DNA from 2 places in the Paenibacillus sp. FSL H7-0737 genome. Region 1 is predicted to be linked to the other one. Evidence: a T-box and tRNA genes for the amino acid it is inferred to sense, from the RefSeq annotation. Region 1 holds a T-box; the other holds one or more tRNA genes.
What was found. A T-box is a leader RNA that pairs with one kind of tRNA and senses whether it is charged. The one in region 1 lies ahead of H70737_RS23560 (valine--tRNA ligase), so its partner is inferred to be a tRNA-Val.

Region 1 (9,474 bases):
ACATTTGCGAACGATGCAGAATTGGAATCTTAAGACGCTCAGCTTCCACCCATTCCACATTATCACTAGACAAAGCCGTAGAGTATACGACTAGATCCGCACCTTTTACTTGTTCTGCTGTATGCCCGATATAAATCTTGGCACCTTTAGCAATCAATTTATCCGTTAATTCTTGGGCAGCCACATCGGAGCCCGTAACTGTATATCCCATTTCTAGCATTACCCGGGCAATCGCGCTCATTCCGTAGCCGCCGATCCCTATAAAATGCACACGTTCAGTAGTATCCAACAGTCGTCACCAGCCTTTTTCAGTATCGGGTTGCTGCAAAAGTGTACCGCGTACGTCAGAGATTAAATACAGCGTACCAGATACGACGGCAAGGTCATCCTCCGCTGTAATCGACTTCAGTAGCTGCAGCGCTTTTCCCCAATTATGTTCTACTATGATTGCCAAGTTTTCCTTGGCATATTTCTCCCGCAGACTTTCTGCGATAACTTGCAGATTCTCCGCGTCCATTTTGTTCTGGAAATCCGGTTCGGTCAGGATGAGCGTATCCACTATAGGCAGTATATGCTTAAAGTAGGATTCATGATGCTTATTTGACAGCATTCCCATAAGTAAATTTAATTTACCGTATTGATAGAGCTGAGGCAGACTTTTTGCAAGACTCTCCGCACCTTCCGGATTATGTGCTCCGTCCAGTACAATCCTTGGAGACTTGCTTACCTCTTCCAGCCTTCCAGCCCAGAATGCGTGGCGCAAACCTTCAAGCACATCTTCATCCTCAAGCATAAAGGCCATATACTGACGCAGAACCTCAAGTACCATCATGGCAGCTGCCGCATTGCTAATCTGGTGCTCGCCTTTCATTACAATCCCAAGTTCAAGCGAACGAAAGGGACCCTTAAAATGAAAAGTCTGCACATCCTCACGGATTTCATTAGCCTCATAGCTAAAATCTTCTCCGGCAAGATAAAGAGTAGAGCGGCAAGCCGCTGCTTTCTCTTTCAGAACCGCTACGACTTCCGGCTGAGTTACGCAGCTAACAACAGGTACGCCCGTCTTAATAATTCCGGCTTTCTCCATTGCAATCTTCTCTAGCGTATCTCCCAAAATATCCATGTGATCATGACCAACATTAGTAATCACAGAAACAATCGGAGTCACGATGTTCGTTACATCCAGCCTTCCCCCAAGCCCGGTCTCCCATACGACAACATCAGGACAAGAGACGCCCGCAAAAAATAGAATGGCTACAGCTGTAGTTACCTCGAACATCGTAGGTGAGCCAAACTCCGTTTCCGAAATTTCTTGGACTAGTGGACGTAATTGGTTAACCAGCTCGACAAGCGTTTCTTCAGAGATGTCCGTATTATTATATTGGAACCTGTTCGTGAACTTTGTAATATACGGAGATGTAAAGGTGCCTACTGAATAGCCGCTTTGTATAAGTGCACTAGTCAAAAAAGCACAAGTTGAACCTTTGCCGTTCGTACCCGCCACATGAATAAACTTCAGCCGACGGTGCGGATTTCCCAGCTTGTCCATCAACATCTCGATTCTATCTAAACCTGGCCGTATCCCAAAAGGGATTAGGCTCTTGATCCAATCAACCGCTTCGGTGTATGTCGCAAGAGGGGCGGTACTTCCGCCCCGATTTAGGTCATCCATGTCTCTTATCCTCTCAGCTCTGCGATGCGGGCAAGTACTTTCTCACGTTTAGCAGAATAATCTGCCTGCTTCGCCCGTTCCTCTTCGATAACTTTAGCAGGGGCTTTGGCCACGAAGCCTTGATTGCTCAGCTTTTTCTCTACGCGTTCTACTTCGCTGTTCAGCGTCTGTACTTCTTTTTCCAGACGAGCGATTTCTTGTTCAATATCAATGAGTCCCGACAATGGCAGAAGCAGTTCTGCTCCTGTTACTACAGCGGACATTACCTTATCCGGCGTTTCTGGATTCAGGCCAGCTTCGAAGGAAGACGTATTACAGAAGCGTCCAATGTAGTTGTCGTTACGGGTGATAATACTCAGCGTCTCTTCATTACCCGCTTTGATGATCAATTCAACCTTTTTGCTCATCGGTACATTCACTTCAGCCCGGATATTACGAACGGCCCGGATTACATCCATCAGCAGGTTCATTTCCGCTACGGCCTGCGGATTCTCCAGAGCAGCATCATACTCCGGCCATGCAGCCAGCGTAATCGTCTCCCCTTCATGCGGAAGGTGCTGCCAGATTTCTTCCGAAATAAACGGCATAAACGGATGAATCAAGCGCATTGTGCGGTCTAGTACATAGGCAAGTACAGACTGTGTCTTCGCTTTGGCCGCGGCGTCTGATCCGTAAAGTGACAGCTTCGCGAACTCAATATACCAGTCACATAGATCGTCCCAAATGAAGTTGTACAGCTGGCGACCGGTCTCACCGAACTCGTACGAGTCAATTAGACGCGTAATTTCACGAGAAGTTTCGTTCAGACGGTGCAAAATCCAGCGATCAGCAGTACTTAGCTCACCCGAAATGTCAATATTTTCAAAGCTTACGCCTTCCAAATTCATCAACGCGAAGCGTGATGCATTCCAGATCTTATTGGCGAAATTACGTGCCTGCTCAACCTTTTCCCAACGGAAGCGTAGATCCTGTCCAGCTGTACTTCCGGTAGAAATCATGTAACGCATTGCATCTGCGCCATACTTCTCGATTACTTCAAGGGGGTCTACGCCATTCCCGAGTGATTTGGACATTTTTTGACCTTCGGAATCCCGTACCAAACCATGCATCAATACATCTGAGAAAGGTTTTTCTCCGGTAAATTCAAGAGCTGAGAAGATCATCCGCGCTACCCAGAAATAAATAATATCGTAGCCTGTTACAAGCACATCGTTCGGATAGTAGCGTTTGAAATCTGCGCTGTTCTCATCTGGCCATCCTAGTGTGGCAAAAGGCCACAGATTAGAGCTAAACCAGGTATCCAGTACATCTTCGTCCTGTTTCAAGTCGGTTAGACCACTGATCCGGCGCGCTTCTTCCTCGTCATTTGCCACAACCAATTCACCAGTAGACTCGGAATACCATGCTGGAATACGATGTCCCCACCACAGCTGACGGGAAATACACCAATCACGTACGTTCTCGATCCAGTTCAGGTAAGTTCTCTCGAAACGGTCCGGTACAAAGTTAACCCCGTTCCCATCCTTCTGTGCATTGATGGCAGCTTCAGCCAGTGGCTGCATCTTTACAAACCATTGTGTGGACAAGTACGGCTCAACAACCGCTCCAGAGCGTTCACTGTGTCCTACTTGATGCACATGATCTTCGATATTGATCAGCACACCTTGCTCCTTCAGGTCAGCAGTGATAGCCTTACGACATACACTCCGGTCTTGACCTTGGTAAGGTCCTGCTTCTTCATTCATCGTACCGCTCTCATCCATTACGTTAATCTGCGGTAAGTTGTGACGTTGACCCATCTCGAAGTCATTCGGGTCATGAGCTGGTGTAATTTTAACCGCACCACTACCAAACTCTTTGTCTACATAATCATCAGCGATAATCGGAATCTCACGGCCAATAATCGGCAGGATCAACGTTTTGCCGATCATATCTTTGTAACGTTCGTCTTCCGGATGAACAGCAACCGCTGTATCACCCAGCATGGTCTCCGGACGTGTGGTCGCTACTGTAATAAATCCGCTACCGTCTTTGAGCGGGTAACGCAGATGATACAAGTGACCATTAACTTCTTTATATTCAACCTCGATATCCGACAATGCTGTACGAGCCGCCGGGTCCCAGTTAATAATGCGTTTGCCGCGGTAGATCAAGCCTTTATTATAGAGCTTAACGAATACCTCGCGTACAGCTTTCGACAACCCTTCATCCAGGGTAAACCGTTCGCGGGAATAGTCAAGAGAAAGCCCCATCTTAGCCCACTGCTCATGAATGGTGTTCGCATATTTATCTTTCCACTCCCACACCTGTTCCAGGAACTTCTCACGGCCGAGATCATGTCTAGAAATTCCCTGCTCACGCAGCTTTTGCTCTACCTTTGTCTGCGTTGCGATACCGGCATGGTCCGTACCTGGTAGCCACAACGTGTCGAAGCCCTGCATCCGTTTTGTACGAATCAGGATATCCTGAAGCGTAAAATCAAGCGCATGACCAATGTGCAGCATTCCCGTTACGTTTGGCGGCGGGATTACAATGCTGTATGCTTTTGCATCTGGACGCCCGCCTGCACGGAAATATCCACCCTCTGTCCAATAGGAATACCACTTGGTTTCTGCCGATTTCGGATCATACGTGGTTGGCATTTCATTCTTAGAATCATTTGCAGCGGCAGCATCTGCCGCTGTATCTTGCAAGTTCGGCAGCTCTGCCGCTGTTAGATTGTTTTGGTCAGCCATTCCCTGATACCTCCACTTGGTTACTTGTAGTTGGTTTTTAAAAAACAAAAAGACCCCTCGTCTCAAAGGACGAAAGGCCATTCTTTCGCGGTACCACCTTTGTTTCGCGCCAATGAAAAATAAACCTGCACTTCTCTCACCTTGCGGTTCAGAAGCTTAGCGCGACACTCGTACAGATAACGGCTGCTACCGGCCACATCCTAACTTATCTTTCATATCCATGAAGACAAGCTCAGAAGGGCGACTCCGGGGCGACTTCGGTGGCTGTATCCTACGGAATGTCACAGCACTTGCATTCCGCTCTCTGAAGGGCTGACCGCCTACTCTTCCCGTTCCCAGTCTTTACTTAGATATTGCTTACTCCATAATACATTTTGAGTCCCCCCTAGTCAACCTGGATAGGCTATTACAGCGGGACTTTTAGCGGAATTTCGACTTATAGCGTTCATATGTCGAATTTTCATTAGATTCATCACACTGCGTTGATTAGATCCCCCGCATTCTAACGTTCTCCGGTCACACAAGAATAAACGCCTTCGACGTCCTTTTACGGACGGTAAGCGTTTATTTGAGAAATATAAGGATAATGTATAACGTGAAACTTATATATTCTTATATTTGACAAAAATCCCGATCTACTATCAGATCGGGATTCACCTATTCATATGAGTACGCATTGTAATTCAATTACGGAATGTACAACACTTGCCCTTCTTCTACACTCTGCCCAGACAATCGATTATACATTCCCAGCTCCCGCGCACTTAGCTGATATTTCTCTGCGATTGTATCCAGCGTTTCTTCACGCTGCACGATGCAAAGGCGAACCTTACGGAATAGGTTAGCGCCATCTGCTCCAGCAATGAATCTGCTCTTCCACTCCGTATTATTTCCGGCCTCTGGAATGATCGCTGCAGCCGATGCATTTCCTTCAGATAGGAGAGCCTCTTGTTCTTTACGAGAACGACTAGAGCTGAGTAATGAAGAGAAGGTGAGATGTTCTTTGGCTGGAGCCTCTGCTTCTTTCTTACTTCCTAGCGCAATCTTAAGATCTTGTTTCTCCTCGGTATGTGGCACAGTCTCCTGAGAAACTAAGCCTTCGTTCGTATTATCACTGATCAGCTGCGCATTCTCTTCTTGTGCGTGAAGCTCATGGTTTGCCACGTTTTCAGAAGCAAATACAGCGATATCTTGGTCTGCATCAGCAATAGCTGCTGGAACAGCGGTTTCTCTTGAAGCAAAAGTATATTCAGCTTCTTGCTCTTGATCCGCTTGACTCGCCTGGCTAACTTGATCCAGCTGAGTGGCCTCAGCTTCATTCTGTGACTCAGCTTTAAACCAGTAATCCGCTATTCCTGCTTTGGAATCCTCTGTTTGCGAATCCAGACTATGCGTCCGAGCTTTCGCGCCCTTGTCCTTCTCATGAGCGGATGAGAAATTCACTATAGGGGACGAATGACCAGCTCCACTTGAGACCAGTGGAGCCTCTGATGCGTCTGCATTAGCTTCAGCATGCTCATGTTCTTCTACGGCAACCTCCGATGCATCCTCGCCAAAGGTCCACTGAGAATTTTCATAAAGTGCATCAGTTTCGTGCTCTTGGTTCTCTGCAGATGCTTCGATTACCCTGTCATCACTGAGAGGGGAATAGGCAACTGTGTACTCTTCCTGCTGCCAGGCCGGTTGTGGTTGAGGCTCCGCACCACCGATTCCCCGCAGTGATAATACGCCTGTTATATTCACTGTGCGCATCGTGAGCAGATCAATATCAAAATTCTCGATCTCCACCCCGATATCTTCAATCGAGCTGACGCGTGTAAGCGGAACTGTGATTTCAACGGGAATGGCATGCTCCAGACGTTGTGTTCGGTCATCTTCACTCCGGTAGAGTCCGGTAAGCAACAGCTGACCATATAACTCGGCACGATCCTCCCGCTGAATCACCTGGATTTCCGGAAGTAGTTCAACCTCCTCCAGCTCAGCTATTCCCGGAAGCTCTTCCGATAGGTGAATGCGTTCATAAATATCAAACCGCAAGCCGTGGGACTGATCAAACACGGGATATGTCCTCCTTCTTGGCATAATCTAACCCTGAGACAGGCCCAGAGCATAAGCCCAAAATGTTACTCCCCACATGTATATGCTTCAAACAGAAAGGCATGACAACTTTGGTGGCACTAACCGGACAGGATGCTATTAATTTCATAAATTCAGGGACTATTCGAACCTATCTGCCGGTCAATAGATGAACTACTCCGCATGAACAAAGTATTATATGCTGCTTTTGCTATTAGGACATAGATAGATGCTTCTTTCTGAAAAAACAGAAAATTATATACCCTACGAAAAAATAGATAAAAAAAAGAACCGTAATACCAGCATTTGCTGATACCACGATTCTCAGGTTTATAACGTAGCTGTCAAGGCGCTTCAGACAGCAGCTCCCGCAGCTGAAGCATATCCTCCGGCCACGGATCGCTTACTTCCAGTTGTTCACCGCTCCAAGGGTGGCGGAAAGACAGCAGCTCGCCATGGAGCGCATGTCGGCCGGCAGCGCTGGAAGCCCAGACCGGGCCGCCATATAGCGCATCCCCATACAAGGGATGACCCATATGGCTGAGATGGACGCGAATCTGATGCGTCCGTCCGGTCTCCAGCTGCACATGCACCAGGCTCCCGCCATGCAGTGCTTCGCGTCCGAGGATTCGAGTCACGGCGGACTGTCCGCCGGGTGAGACTCTTCTCCGCGCCGCATGATGACGATCGCGCCCAATCGGCGCGTCGATCACTTTAAGCGTAGGCGGCACTGTGCCTTCGACGATCGCGGCGTAGAGCCGCGAGATGCTTTTTTCACGCATATTCTCGTCTAGGACAAGCTGAGCGAATTCATTCTTCGCGTACATCACCGGACCTGTTGTATCCCTGTCCAGTCGGTGAATATGCCTTACAGCTGCACTAACACCGGTAGCGACATAATGCGCAGCTACAAGGTGATCCAGCGTTACGCCTAAGCCACTGCCATCCGGATGAACCGCCATGCCTGCCGGCTTGTGGGCAACCAAGCAAAAATCATCCTCATACAACACTTCAAGCTCTTCCCATACCGGTTCAATGCCGGCTTCACGATCCGGAAAAAGTGCCAGTCGCAGTCGATCTCCCTTCCACTGAATGCCCCCCTCGCGGCGCAGACGCAGATGAAGCTTCTCAGGCATACCTACAGTTTCCAGCAGCCACTTATCAATTGCAGCTTCAGAATCCTCGGCTCCTGTAATGATTTTGCCGGGTGTTACTTCCAGCCACTCCCCACGTCTAGTCCAAGCTCCACCACCGGTTCGTTCTCCGGCTCCAATACTCAAAGGGCCTTCAGGGCATTATAGTGGCCCTCAATGGTATCATCAATATCCTGCTCACTATGCGCAGCCGACACGAACATACCTTCAAACTGTGAAGGTGGCACGCTAATGCCTTGGCTCAGCATATGACCAAAATAACGACGGAATAGATCCGTGTTGCTAGTCTTGGCTGTTTCAAAGTTAGTTACTGGTCCTTCCGTGAAGAACGGACAGACCATCGAGCCCACGCGGTTAATTGTCAGCGGAACACCGGTCTCGATTGCATTCTTTTTCAAGCCTGCCTCTAGACGCGCCCCTAATTGCTCAAGACGATCATATACTTCCGGTGTCAGCAGCTTCAGTGTAGTGAGTCCTGCCGCCATCGCTAATGGATTACCACTAAGTGTGCCAGCCTGATAGATCGGTCCCGTAGGAGCGATTTGCTCCATAATCTCTCTTTTGCCGCCATAAGCGCCGACTGGAAGTCCTCCACCGATAACTTTGCCGAAGCAGGTAATATCCGGAGTAATGTTGAACAAGCCTTGAGCACAGCCACGATTGACACGGAAGCCTGTCATTACCTCATCAAAAATAAGCAAAGATCCATTGTCTGAAGTTAACTTGCGAAGTCCTTCTAGAAATCCCGGAAGTGGTGGTACAACACCCATGTTGCCGGCAATCGGCTCTACGATCACTGCGGCAATCTCACTGCCAAAACGTTCGAAAGCAATCTGAGTGGACTCCAAATCATTGTATGGAACTGTAATCGTATTTACTGCCACACCTTCGGGAACACCTGGGCTGTCCGGCAGACCTAATGTGGCTACACCGGAACCCGCTTTAATAAGCAGACTATCCGCGTGACCATGGTAGGATCCTTCGAACTTCAAAATTTTACTGCGTCCTGTATAACCACGTGCCAAACGAATCGCACTCATCGTAGCTTCCGTTCCGGAGTTAACCATACGTACGATATCTACAGAGGCTACACGTTCGACAACCGTTTTTGCCATTTCAGTTTCAAGTAAAGTTGGTGCACCAAAGCTTGTCCCTTTTACCGCCGTCTCCTGCAATGCCTTTACAACCTCAGGATGCGCATGACCCATAATCAGCGGTCCCCATGAGCATACATAGTCGATAAAGCTGTTGCCGTCGATATCATAAATACGCGATCCGATCCCATGATCCACATAAATCGGAGTCAAGCCTACGGATTTGAACGCCCGTACAGGGCTGTTCACCCCACCGGGAATATATTGTTTTGCTTCATCAAAAGCCTTGCGGGACGCTTCCTCTTTACGCGCCATTGGCTCATTACTCATCTATCTTCACTCCTATTCTGTTCTTGGTCACACAGGTATAAGGCAGCTGCCTATGCAGCGATATCGTTGTGAAAGAGATTAACCACGCAGCCAGCGCGCAGCATCTTTTGCGAAATAAGTAATAATAATATCCGCTCCGGCCCGTTTCATGCCAGTCAGCATTTCCAGCACAACGGCTTGCTCGTCAATCCAGCCTTGCAGCGCTGCTGCTTTTACCATGGAATATTCGCCACTCACATTGTAAGCCACGAGAGGTAAATCGAACTGGTCGCGGATCGTACGAATCACGTCCAAGTAAGCCAGAGCTGGCTTCACCATTAACATATCTGCACCTTCCAGCACATCGGATTCTGCTTCACGGAGCGCTTCGCGCAGATTGGCAGGGTCCATTTGATACGTTTTGCGATTTCCGA
Region 2 (9,474 bases), 2.7 Mb from region 1:
CTTTTGTGGACATTCTATCACATCCAAATCCTAGTATTCTGTAGATTGTTTTGTTATACTGATGCTTGCCTTAAATTTTAATATTCGCGAAAGGTTGTGACAGCATTAAATGAATCAACACCGTACTCCCCTCTTCACAGCTTTAAAAAAGCATGCCGCCGGCAATCCCGTTCAATTTCATATCCCGGGGCATAAGAAGGGGCTAGGAACCGATGCCGAATTCCGTGAGTTTATCGGCGATAACGCTCTATCCATCGATCTAATCAACATCGCACCGCTTGATGATCTACATCAGCCAACTGGAGTAATCCAGGAAGCTCAGAAGCTGGCTGCGAAGGCTTTCGGCGCCGACTATACGTATTTTAGCGTACAGGGCACGAGCAATGCCATCATGACGATGATCCTCTCTGTCTGCTCACCGGGTGATAAAATAATTGTGCCGCGCAACATTCATAAATCTGTGATGTCGGCCATTATCTTCTCCGGAGCCAAGCCTGTGTTTGTCTCGCCTGTTCAGGATGAGAATCTCGGGATAGATCACGGCATAACGACCAGTTCGCTGGAACGAGCGTTAAGGCGTCATCCAGACGCCAAAGGAGTTCTAGTAATCAATCCCACGTACTTCGGTGTATGCGCCGACCTGCGTTCGATTGTCGACCTGGCTCACCGTTACGGTGTACCCGTATTGGTGGACGAGGCACATGGAGTACTGATTCATTTTCATGAGGATCTGCCGGTATCGGCCATGCAGGCCGGCGCGGACATCGCTGCCACTAGTGTGCATAAACTTGGCGGCTCCATGACGCAAAGCTCGGTACTGAATCTTAATGCTAAGACGGGTCTGATTAACCCGCAACGGGTACAGACCATTATGAGCATGCTGACTACAACATCTACCTCATATATTTTATTAGCGTCTTTGGATACATCAAGACGTAATCTCGCGCTGAACGGTCATGAAATGGCGGAAAGAACCATCAGACTGTCCAACTACGCACGCGAAACGATCAATACCATCGAAGGCCTGTACAGCTTTGGAAAAGAGATCCTTGGGACAGAAGCAACATTTGATCATGACCCAACTAAGCTCAACATTCATGTGCGCCATTTAGGGATCACAGGATACGAAACCGAAAACTGGCTGCGCGAAAAGTACAACATCGAAGTAGAACTAAGTGACATGTATAATATTCTTTGCCTTATTACCCCAGGTGATACCCAAGAATCAGTAGATAAATTATTAGCTGCACTTAGGGTGTTGTCCGCCATTCATTACAGCAAGGGTGAAATCTACGAACTTAAGGTTCAGGTTCCAGAAATTCCACAGCTTGCTCTGATTCCAAGGGACGCTTTTTATGCGGATACGCAGTTAGTTCCATTCCGTGAATCTGCTGGCTACATTATTGCAGAGTTTATATATGTATATCCGCCTGGAATTCCTATTCTTCTCCCTGGCGAGGTTATCACTCAGGATAACATCGATTATATTATTGACCATGTGGAGATCGGACTTCCGGTTAAAGGTCCTGAAGATCGCAGCATCACGAACATAAAAGTGATTGTAGAAGCCGATCCTATTTCCTAAGATCCATCATTTTCCTAAAAAACTTCATTCATTTATACAAAAACCCGATACCATAATAAGTATCGGGTTTCTGTATATAAACATCAACTGTCATATACACAATAGAACAGCTTAATTTAGTCGCTAAAATCTATTCTTGCTGAGCAAGCAGATTGTTGTAAGCTTCTTCAACAGCTTTCCATTCTTCTTCATCTTCGATATTGTACAATACCATTTCTTCGTCTTCTTCTTCCATACGCAGAATAATGCCATCCGCTTCAGGATTTTCCTTTTCTAACAGCAGCGCGTATAGTTTCTCACCGATGTCGAAAGTTTCAACCAATACCATTTCAACATCTTCGCCCTGCTCGTTCGTCAAGGTCAGCACAAACTCCTCGTGCTCATGGTCGTGATCATGCCCGCAACCGCATGCTTCACCATGCTCATGTTTGTGATCGCTCATTGTAATACCTCACTTTGAATTGTATTATCCTACATCTGGTATACTACCACGTTAGATTAGTTCAGGTCAATTTAGAACCCTTAATTAAGAGCTGTAATTACCTTTTCTGACACAAGAACGTAATCCGCATTTTTGGAAGCTTTCATGTAGAAGCCTACCCGATATTTGCCGGTTTCTTTAAAATCATAAGTAAACTCCGAGGTCGGAAACCAGAAATTATCCTTCTGCGAGCCTTCAAGCTCCTGCGACTGAATATCCTTAACATTACCAGAGGGGTCCGTTATGGCTACTTTTACAGCTGAAACCTCTTCTGTTAAGCTATCTACCTGGGTTAATATTTTAATCTTAAGCTTGCCTACGTTTACGTTACCAAAGACCGTATTATCCTTAAAAAGAACAATATGAACATTAGGCTTAAGAATCGTCACTTTTCCAGATCCATCCCAATTCACTACCCCGCCCGCTTCTCTAGCGGGAATATATGTTTTTCCATCAATCAAATAACCGCCGTCTACAATTTCCGTCCCGTTGTTCCATACCCTGATTTTCTTACTCACAGAATCGGCGAACAATAAGGAGCCACCCATCAAGGAAAAAGCAAACACACATAAAGTGACTTTTTTCCATCTATTCATTTGAAACCCTCCAAATAATTCATGCTATTAATGTATACTTACTTTGTCTCAGCAAGTTGCGCTAATTGTAGGTAAATATTTCATTCATCTTCCGAAAAATGATATTATGTACTTGTTCAAAGTTGATATATTAGCTAACAGCGATTTCAGGAGGGTACTTTCTTATGAGTCTGAGCCTACAAATGCTAGGAACTGGCAATGCTTTTGCTAAAAACTATTTTAACAATAATGGCTTGCTACTAGCTGATGATTATACCCTACTGATTGATTGCGGGATTACAGCCCCACTTGCCATGCATACCATCGGGAAATCCTTCCGTGACGTTAACGCTACTCTAATTACGCATATTCATGCGGACCATGTTGGAGGTCTAGAAGAGCTAGCACTTACGCTAAAACACATATACGGGAAAACAATGACATTACATTTACCAGAGACGCTTGTTGAGCCACTTTGGAACAACACCTTAAAGGGTGGATTATATCAAAAAGATGCAGTAGCCTCCCTGACGGATATCTTCGAGGTTACACCTATGAAACCCGGAATTACGTACAAGCTCGCTCCTTCTCTTACGCTCGAGATCATACATACGCCGCATATTCCTGGCAAAGATAGCTATTCCCTTCTAATAAATAATGAGATTTTCTACAGCGCGGATATGACTTTTCAGCCGGATCTACTTATACGCCTTGTCCGTGAGCGCGGCATCCGAATGATTCTGCATGACTGTCAGCTTGGTGGATCAGGTGTTGTTCACACCACGCTGGAGGAGTTAATGTCTTTACCTGAAGATGTTCGACGTATCATCAAGCTCATGCATTATAGCGATGAACAACCTCAATTCGTCGGACTTACTGGAGAGATGGAGTTTATTGAGCAGCATGTAATTTATAAACTCTGATTTGATTAAAAAAAGACCGTACATTGACGTCCGATGACGTATGTACGGTCTTTGCCTTTAGAACTATGAGAAACTCGGAAGATTATCCAAATTGTTGGTTGGATCCCCATCCGCGTCGCCGCGAATATAAGTTCCTCCGTCTTTACCTTTAAAAGCATTCACTCCGGCAATATTTCCGGCCTGTACTTCTTGAAGCGCTTGGTCATACGCCAGGACACGTCCTGTAGAGGTCTGGAAACTGGTTAAATCTCCGTCTCCATTTTTCTGTACAGCTACGAAACTTTCGCGTTCGTTATTTGGCACTTCAGCTCGCCCCTTGCACTTGGATTTGCCATCATATGGCACATCCTAGCTTGCGTAATGAGACGGTAAATTATGTGTGCAAATCTTAAAGCGTTTTCTGCATCCGTACATGTAGAATACCTGCGTCATAAAAAGGTTCCGTTGAAATCACTTCATATCCTAGCTTCTTGTAGAAATTCTCAGCTTGGCACTGTGCATCAAGAATCGAAGCTTCCAGTCCAAGTTCCCGAGCAAGCTCTTCCATAGCTAGCAACAGAACACGTCCGTATCCTTTGACTCGATAATCTTTCAGTACGGCGATACGCTGCATTTTGGCTGTACCTGCTTTGTAATAAATCAATCTTCCTGTAGCCACAGGTACACCTTCATCTATAATTAGAATATGGTGCGCATTCGGACCGATAACATCGTATTCATCAATTTCTTCCTCAGCCGGTACCATTTGTTCCTCTACAAATACTTTGGTACGAATATCCAGCCCCATTTGAAGCTGTTCCTCTGTAGTTACCCGTAAGATTTCTGCCGCCATGTTAGTCCCAAACTCCTCTCTCTATATATATCCAACGATAGTTGTCTATTATATAAAAATTCGACTAGAAAGAAAAGCCTGAGCATGAGAAATCGTCTTCTGTCACTACTCTAATCTGCAGAATATACTTCTTCAGGAATCGAACGATTGTATGTGTCTTGCATCACTGGTGACAATGGAGGGTACTGACCTTTTGGCTTTCCATCTAGGTTAGTCATTTCTTTGATTTCCATGATTTTTGTTGGCTTCGCCTCGGAACATCCTCCCAAGACCATCAGTAACAGCAGACAAACGCTGACTTCCCATTTCAAAAATTTAGGCATGGTTTTACTCCTTTCACCGTTCAACTGCGGTTATTCTCATTACAGCTTTGACGGTTCATGAGTTTTATAAACCATTGGATCACTTCATTGCCCGATTCTAACCCTTATAGATTCACATTTCCAACGGCATGGACCATGTACATCATTCCTCCCAAAAAGCCAGCTAATACAAAATAAGCGATACCGTATTTCCAGCGTGAGCTAGCCGGCACATCGTAATACTTGTCGTTCTCATAGACAGAATAGCTGATATCACAATTCATCTTTAGATGAAGCCCATTCTCTAAGGTCACAGGCTCTAGCTGCGAGATACGTACCTTTTCAATGATGCATTGCTGCGGAAGCGTAGCTCTACCAATGTAGTTCAGTTGATCCCATCTCACCCCTACATACTGCTGTCTTTCCAAATCACTGTAAGTAGTAAAAGGTAAATCTCTTCTATGCTCTGGTCCTGGAATCATGTAGCCTGCATCTCTAAGTGGCTCTACTGGAATTAAGAAACTCTTCGTTACAGAATAAAGGCGATTGTTAGTGCGTCTCTTCACATATTTGTTATACAGATCGTAAGCAAATAACGCCCAAATAATAAAGAACAAGATCGAACGCATATAGATGATGATGGCTAAACCACCCACGAGCCCCACAAGCCACAGCCAGCGCGTCACCGCGGTTGCAATACGGCCGCCGTCAAGCGGGTGAATCGGCAGCAGATTGATCAGATTAAGTAAAAAACCTATATAAGCCAAGGAATAGAGAAGTGGACTATCCATGTAATAAGCCGCTCCAAAAACGGCTGTAGCCCCAATGGTTCCTAAGATCGGACCTCCAAAAGCAATATAAGCTTCTGTCTGGGCATCCAGCGGCTGTTTCTTCATTGTAATTAAAGCTCCCAAAAACGGTATAAACAGTGGAGCGCTGACTGGAAGCCCGATCCGTTTCGCTGCTATTACATGTCCTAATTCATGGACTAGCAAGAGCAGGACAAAGCCCACGGCAAACCCCCACGGGTAAATCAAAGCATAAGCCCATATTGAAATCATCATTGAGATTAACGGCCCGGCAATTTTACCTATTTTCAGAAGAGACAGAATCGCCTTTCCTTTAAACAGGAGCATCGCCGCCCCGCCCCCCAACCATTTCCATGGCGTGGAAGAATTCTTTTTCTGCTCATTTTGCGGCAAGATCTCAAGCTCCTTTTTCTTTCAATTTTTATCTAACTGCTGTACATTACCCTCCATTTTATCATAAGTGCTTAAGGAGTATTTCCATAAAAAAGCACTCGGCTAAGTATACGACGCAACTTTTAGAATCGTTTCAAGGTCAAACAAACAGATAATGGATAATTTTCACTATTATTCAAGGGAAGAAAGTGATTCCGCTCCAATACACAACCACCACCTCACACAAAATAACCCAAATTTTATGGTTACCCTATGGGCTAACGCCGTGAACGTTATAGGCTACGAACCATAGACTGTTATCAGGGTTATTCAATTGAGGAGGTTATTTATGGATACAAATGCAAATTTACATCAACAGGTCAGTTGGAATTGTATGAACAAATACGTTGGTATTACAACGACTGACGGTCAGTCCTTTGATGGCTTTATTGCCCATGTAGATCAAAACTATGTTACTCTTGCGGTTCCTAGCAACGAAATGGTAGAACGTTTAAACGGAATGCCTACACACGAATCGGCGTATAGACAATTTGGTTTCCGGCCTGGCTTTTTCCCAAGACGTCGCTTCTTTCCACGACGCATCCCTTTTTTCGGCATAAGCGATATATTTCTACTCCCGTTCTTTATCTGACGTGGCTCATGGGGATGGAGCGGCATCCCCTTTTCTTTTTTATTTTAAAGACTATGTAAACTATCATACCTATAGATTGTAAAAAAAGAATTGCCATCCTACTCTATCGTATGGTATTATGAAATTCGTCGCAGGACGGTAGCTCAGCGGGAGAGCACTATCTTGACAGGGTAGGGGTCATGGGTTCGAACCCCATCCGTCCTATATCGAAAAGCCTTGAATTTCAAGGCTTTTTTTGTTTTCTATTCACTTATCATTCTATTAAAAACCCCTGTGAGACGAATTTGATACGAATCGCGATTACTTTTCGTATCAGTTCATGTGATCCTCTGGGAAAATATCATCGCTTCTACCCTCCAACCAATTCCTAAATTCCGCTTTACTGATATATAATTTCCTTCCCACTTTTGCAACATGAAATACGTGGAAGCCTGTTTACAATCCTTTCAATTCTATCGCTGTCCATGCCATCTTCAGGCTCATGGAATCAGAGCCAAAAGAGAAAGAAGCCGCTACTGAAAGCAGCAGCAATATTCCTAGGAGTAAAAACAGACCGAAATACGATTTCCCTCTTAAATTAGGGATAACAGCTGTTTTATCATCTAGCTTTCTATTTTTTTCATATGTTGACACTAGCTTCTCAACTACAAAATCTAGCTGCTTATCAAAAGATTAGATATCGGAATAATACGAAAAATCAATATATAGCCTTGCAGCTTATCCCCAGGCTCCATCACAGCATGTCGAATATCCAGCACATTAACGGCTGCATAAATCCATGCGGCAATATGATCTTCCAACTTCATCTTACATTTCACTCCGATCCGTTACACAATCTATTTAAGTTAATTACATCTCAAACATTGATAATGATTATCAATTATATCTGGAACCGTTTATCTCTCATAATGGGGCATCATGCCTATGGTTCCTTATATAAACGTTATTTGAACTAAACAGGAATAATCTCTCAATATTGCATCTCCTATAATTTAGCATTAATATAAAATAATGAGACTTACTGAAAATCGTTAATGAGTATCGTTTTGAGGATTATTGCATTTTCGCAAACTCACTAAGGAGTAGGAGTGTTTTTTATATGTTATAGGGGAAAACGAATATTGGGACCAATGACTGAAGCTGATGCTCTACGTGAATGGTTTACTCTTTCCGGTACAGTGAAGGACATTTATATTATTGAGGTTGATGAGAACAATAAAGTAAGGCGCCAGATTGGACCCACAAAGAAGAAAAAGAAATAAGCATAGCCTGCAGCAACCTACTATAACTTGATTGAAAAAGAAATAAAACGTAAAAAAGCCCCACCGACCTTTATAGGTTGATGGGGTATTTTATTAAAATGGAAATTTAGTAAGCGAGAATATTAAGAGTACCATCCCAACAATCGAAGACAGAGCAGCCATTTTATCTTTAGTTTTAAAATAGGTAGCTCCTCCATTAAAAATCAGAGCTCCACACATCCCCATCATTGTCCAAGACATGATCGCTTGATCCTGACCGCGGAAAAATAGTATTGCCAGAATGATTGTTGCTGCACTAAATAGAATACCGAACAGCCTTAGTGCTTTCAGCAAAAAATCCCCTCCCGAAATATAATGGGCTAATGAATTTGCAGCTTACTCGATATTACAAGAAAAAATGTAGCCAATGGGCCACAAAGCAAAGAAATTAAAAACCAGTTTAATCCACTCCTATTTTTACCTTGTGCTAACCCAGCATTTATTAATGCTAATGTACCCCATCCAACAAAATACCCATTATCCATCACGCACACGACCTTTCAACATCATTTTATAGGAATACGAATATCCAATATAATGGTTTCATCATAAGCAAATGTTGCAGGGATTTGTTATACATGCTGAGATTTCAACAACTACTTTATTCTTGTGGCGATAAGCTGGATCGTTTCATCAGAGTCTTTTACAAGACATTTCAAAGTAGTGCCCAGGACAAGTGAAAATAAAGAGATCATAAAACAAATGACTGTAATCATTGCTCCTCTTAAGTCATTTGTGAAATTATAACGCAAGATTTCTGAGAAGCTGCTAGTAGAAAAGAAAATAATAGTCAAAATAAAAAACAATCCAAAAACACAAAATAAAATGTTTGATATTTTATTAACTCTTTCAAAATAGCTCATATATTCAACTCCTCTGATCAAGATAATAATCCACCAAGACATAAATGGAACCGGCAATACCAAAAAGGATAATGGCTATACTACTATTCAAATGATATTCCTGTATAAAGCGTTCATCGTATGCCTTGTAAAAGAAAACATATCCCCCGATACCACTCAGAAGCAATATCATTATGCGGGTAATCAAAGGATTTGCAACCATTCGAACAACCCAAGAGAAAGGAAAAATTATAATTGGGTAAAGAACGGCTGAAAAAAGAAATGCTAAGAAAATAAAAACAAACCCTATATTTTGAAACCCATAGTATTCAGTCGTACTGATCTTATTTCCTTCCCATAGCTCTAATCCAAAAGTGGCCAAGGTGAATAAAATCGTCGAAACAAACCATAACATGATATGCTTTACTACACGCAAAGTAATCCCACCAATTTTATGCTTTATATATCAGCCATTTTATTCATAAGTTCTATTGTTAAATCTGCTTCCAATAATCATTTAGCACTTGGTTCTATTGAAGTTAAAAAAGGTTTTTGCCCTATTCTACTATTATAGGAAACAAAGTACTCCTCATTTATATTAATCAACTTAAATATTCCTTTTGGGATTGTGACTGTAGTTTGATCACCGCTCATATTTTGTACTACTATTTCTCTTTTATCTACTGACACTACATTAACAACAGCAGATGTACCTGCCATCAAAAGGTACCATATTATAAATAAAAAAATGATCAAAGGAAGAAAAGAGAAGATTTTACGATTATTCATATCTATCACCT

Region 2: it has a tRNA-Val gene. The T-box ahead of H70737_RS23560 (valine--tRNA ligase) is inferred to sense a tRNA for this amino acid. The anticodon was not compared.

Annotation. Positions count from the first base shown of each region.
Region 1 covers NZ_CP009279.1:5,372,750-5,382,223, forward strand. Annotated here, with positions in the region: gene murC (UDP-N-acetylmuramate--L-alanine ligase) at 1-289, opposite strand, end outside; gene H70737_RS23555 (bifunctional folylpolyglutamate synthase/dihydrofolate synthase) at 296-1,672, opposite strand; gene H70737_RS23560 (valine--tRNA ligase) at 1,678-4,314, opposite strand; T-box leader at 4,470-4,753, opposite strand; gene H70737_RS23565 (LysM peptidoglycan-binding domain-containing protein) at 5,095-6,465, opposite strand; gene H70737_RS23570 (RluA family pseudouridine synthase) at 6,828-7,763, opposite strand; gene hemL (glutamate-1-semialdehyde 2,1-aminomutase) at 7,760-9,061, opposite strand; gene hemB (porphobilinogen synthase) at 9,140-9,474, opposite strand, start outside.
Region 2 covers NZ_CP009279.1:2,663,572-2,673,045, reverse strand. Annotated here, with positions in the region: gene H70737_RS11425 (MFS transporter) at 1-13, opposite strand, end outside; gene H70737_RS11420 (aminotransferase class I/II-fold pyridoxal phosphate-dependent enzyme) at 110-1,585, shown strand; gene H70737_RS11415 (DUF1292 domain-containing protein) at 1,716-2,027, opposite strand; gene H70737_RS11410 (copper amine oxidase) at 2,108-2,662, opposite strand; gene H70737_RS11405 (MBL fold metallo-hydrolase) at 2,827-3,564, shown strand; gene H70737_RS11400 (DUF3892 domain-containing protein) at 3,628-3,867, opposite strand; gene H70737_RS11395 (GNAT family N-acetyltransferase) at 3,953-4,396, opposite strand; gene H70737_RS11390 (hypothetical protein) at 4,507-4,719, opposite strand; gene H70737_RS11385 (site-2 protease family protein) at 4,824-5,900, opposite strand; gene H70737_RS11380 (hypothetical protein) at 6,229-6,531, shown strand; tRNA gene H70737_RS11375 (tRNA-Val) at 6,664-6,735, shown strand; gene H70737_RS30695 (hypothetical protein) at 7,185-7,337, opposite strand; gene H70737_RS30690 (hypothetical protein) at 7,653-7,793, shown strand; gene H70737_RS11365 (hypothetical protein) at 7,887-8,126, opposite strand; gene H70737_RS11355 (hypothetical protein) at 8,700-9,110, opposite strand; gene H70737_RS11350 (hypothetical protein) at 9,188-9,463, opposite strand.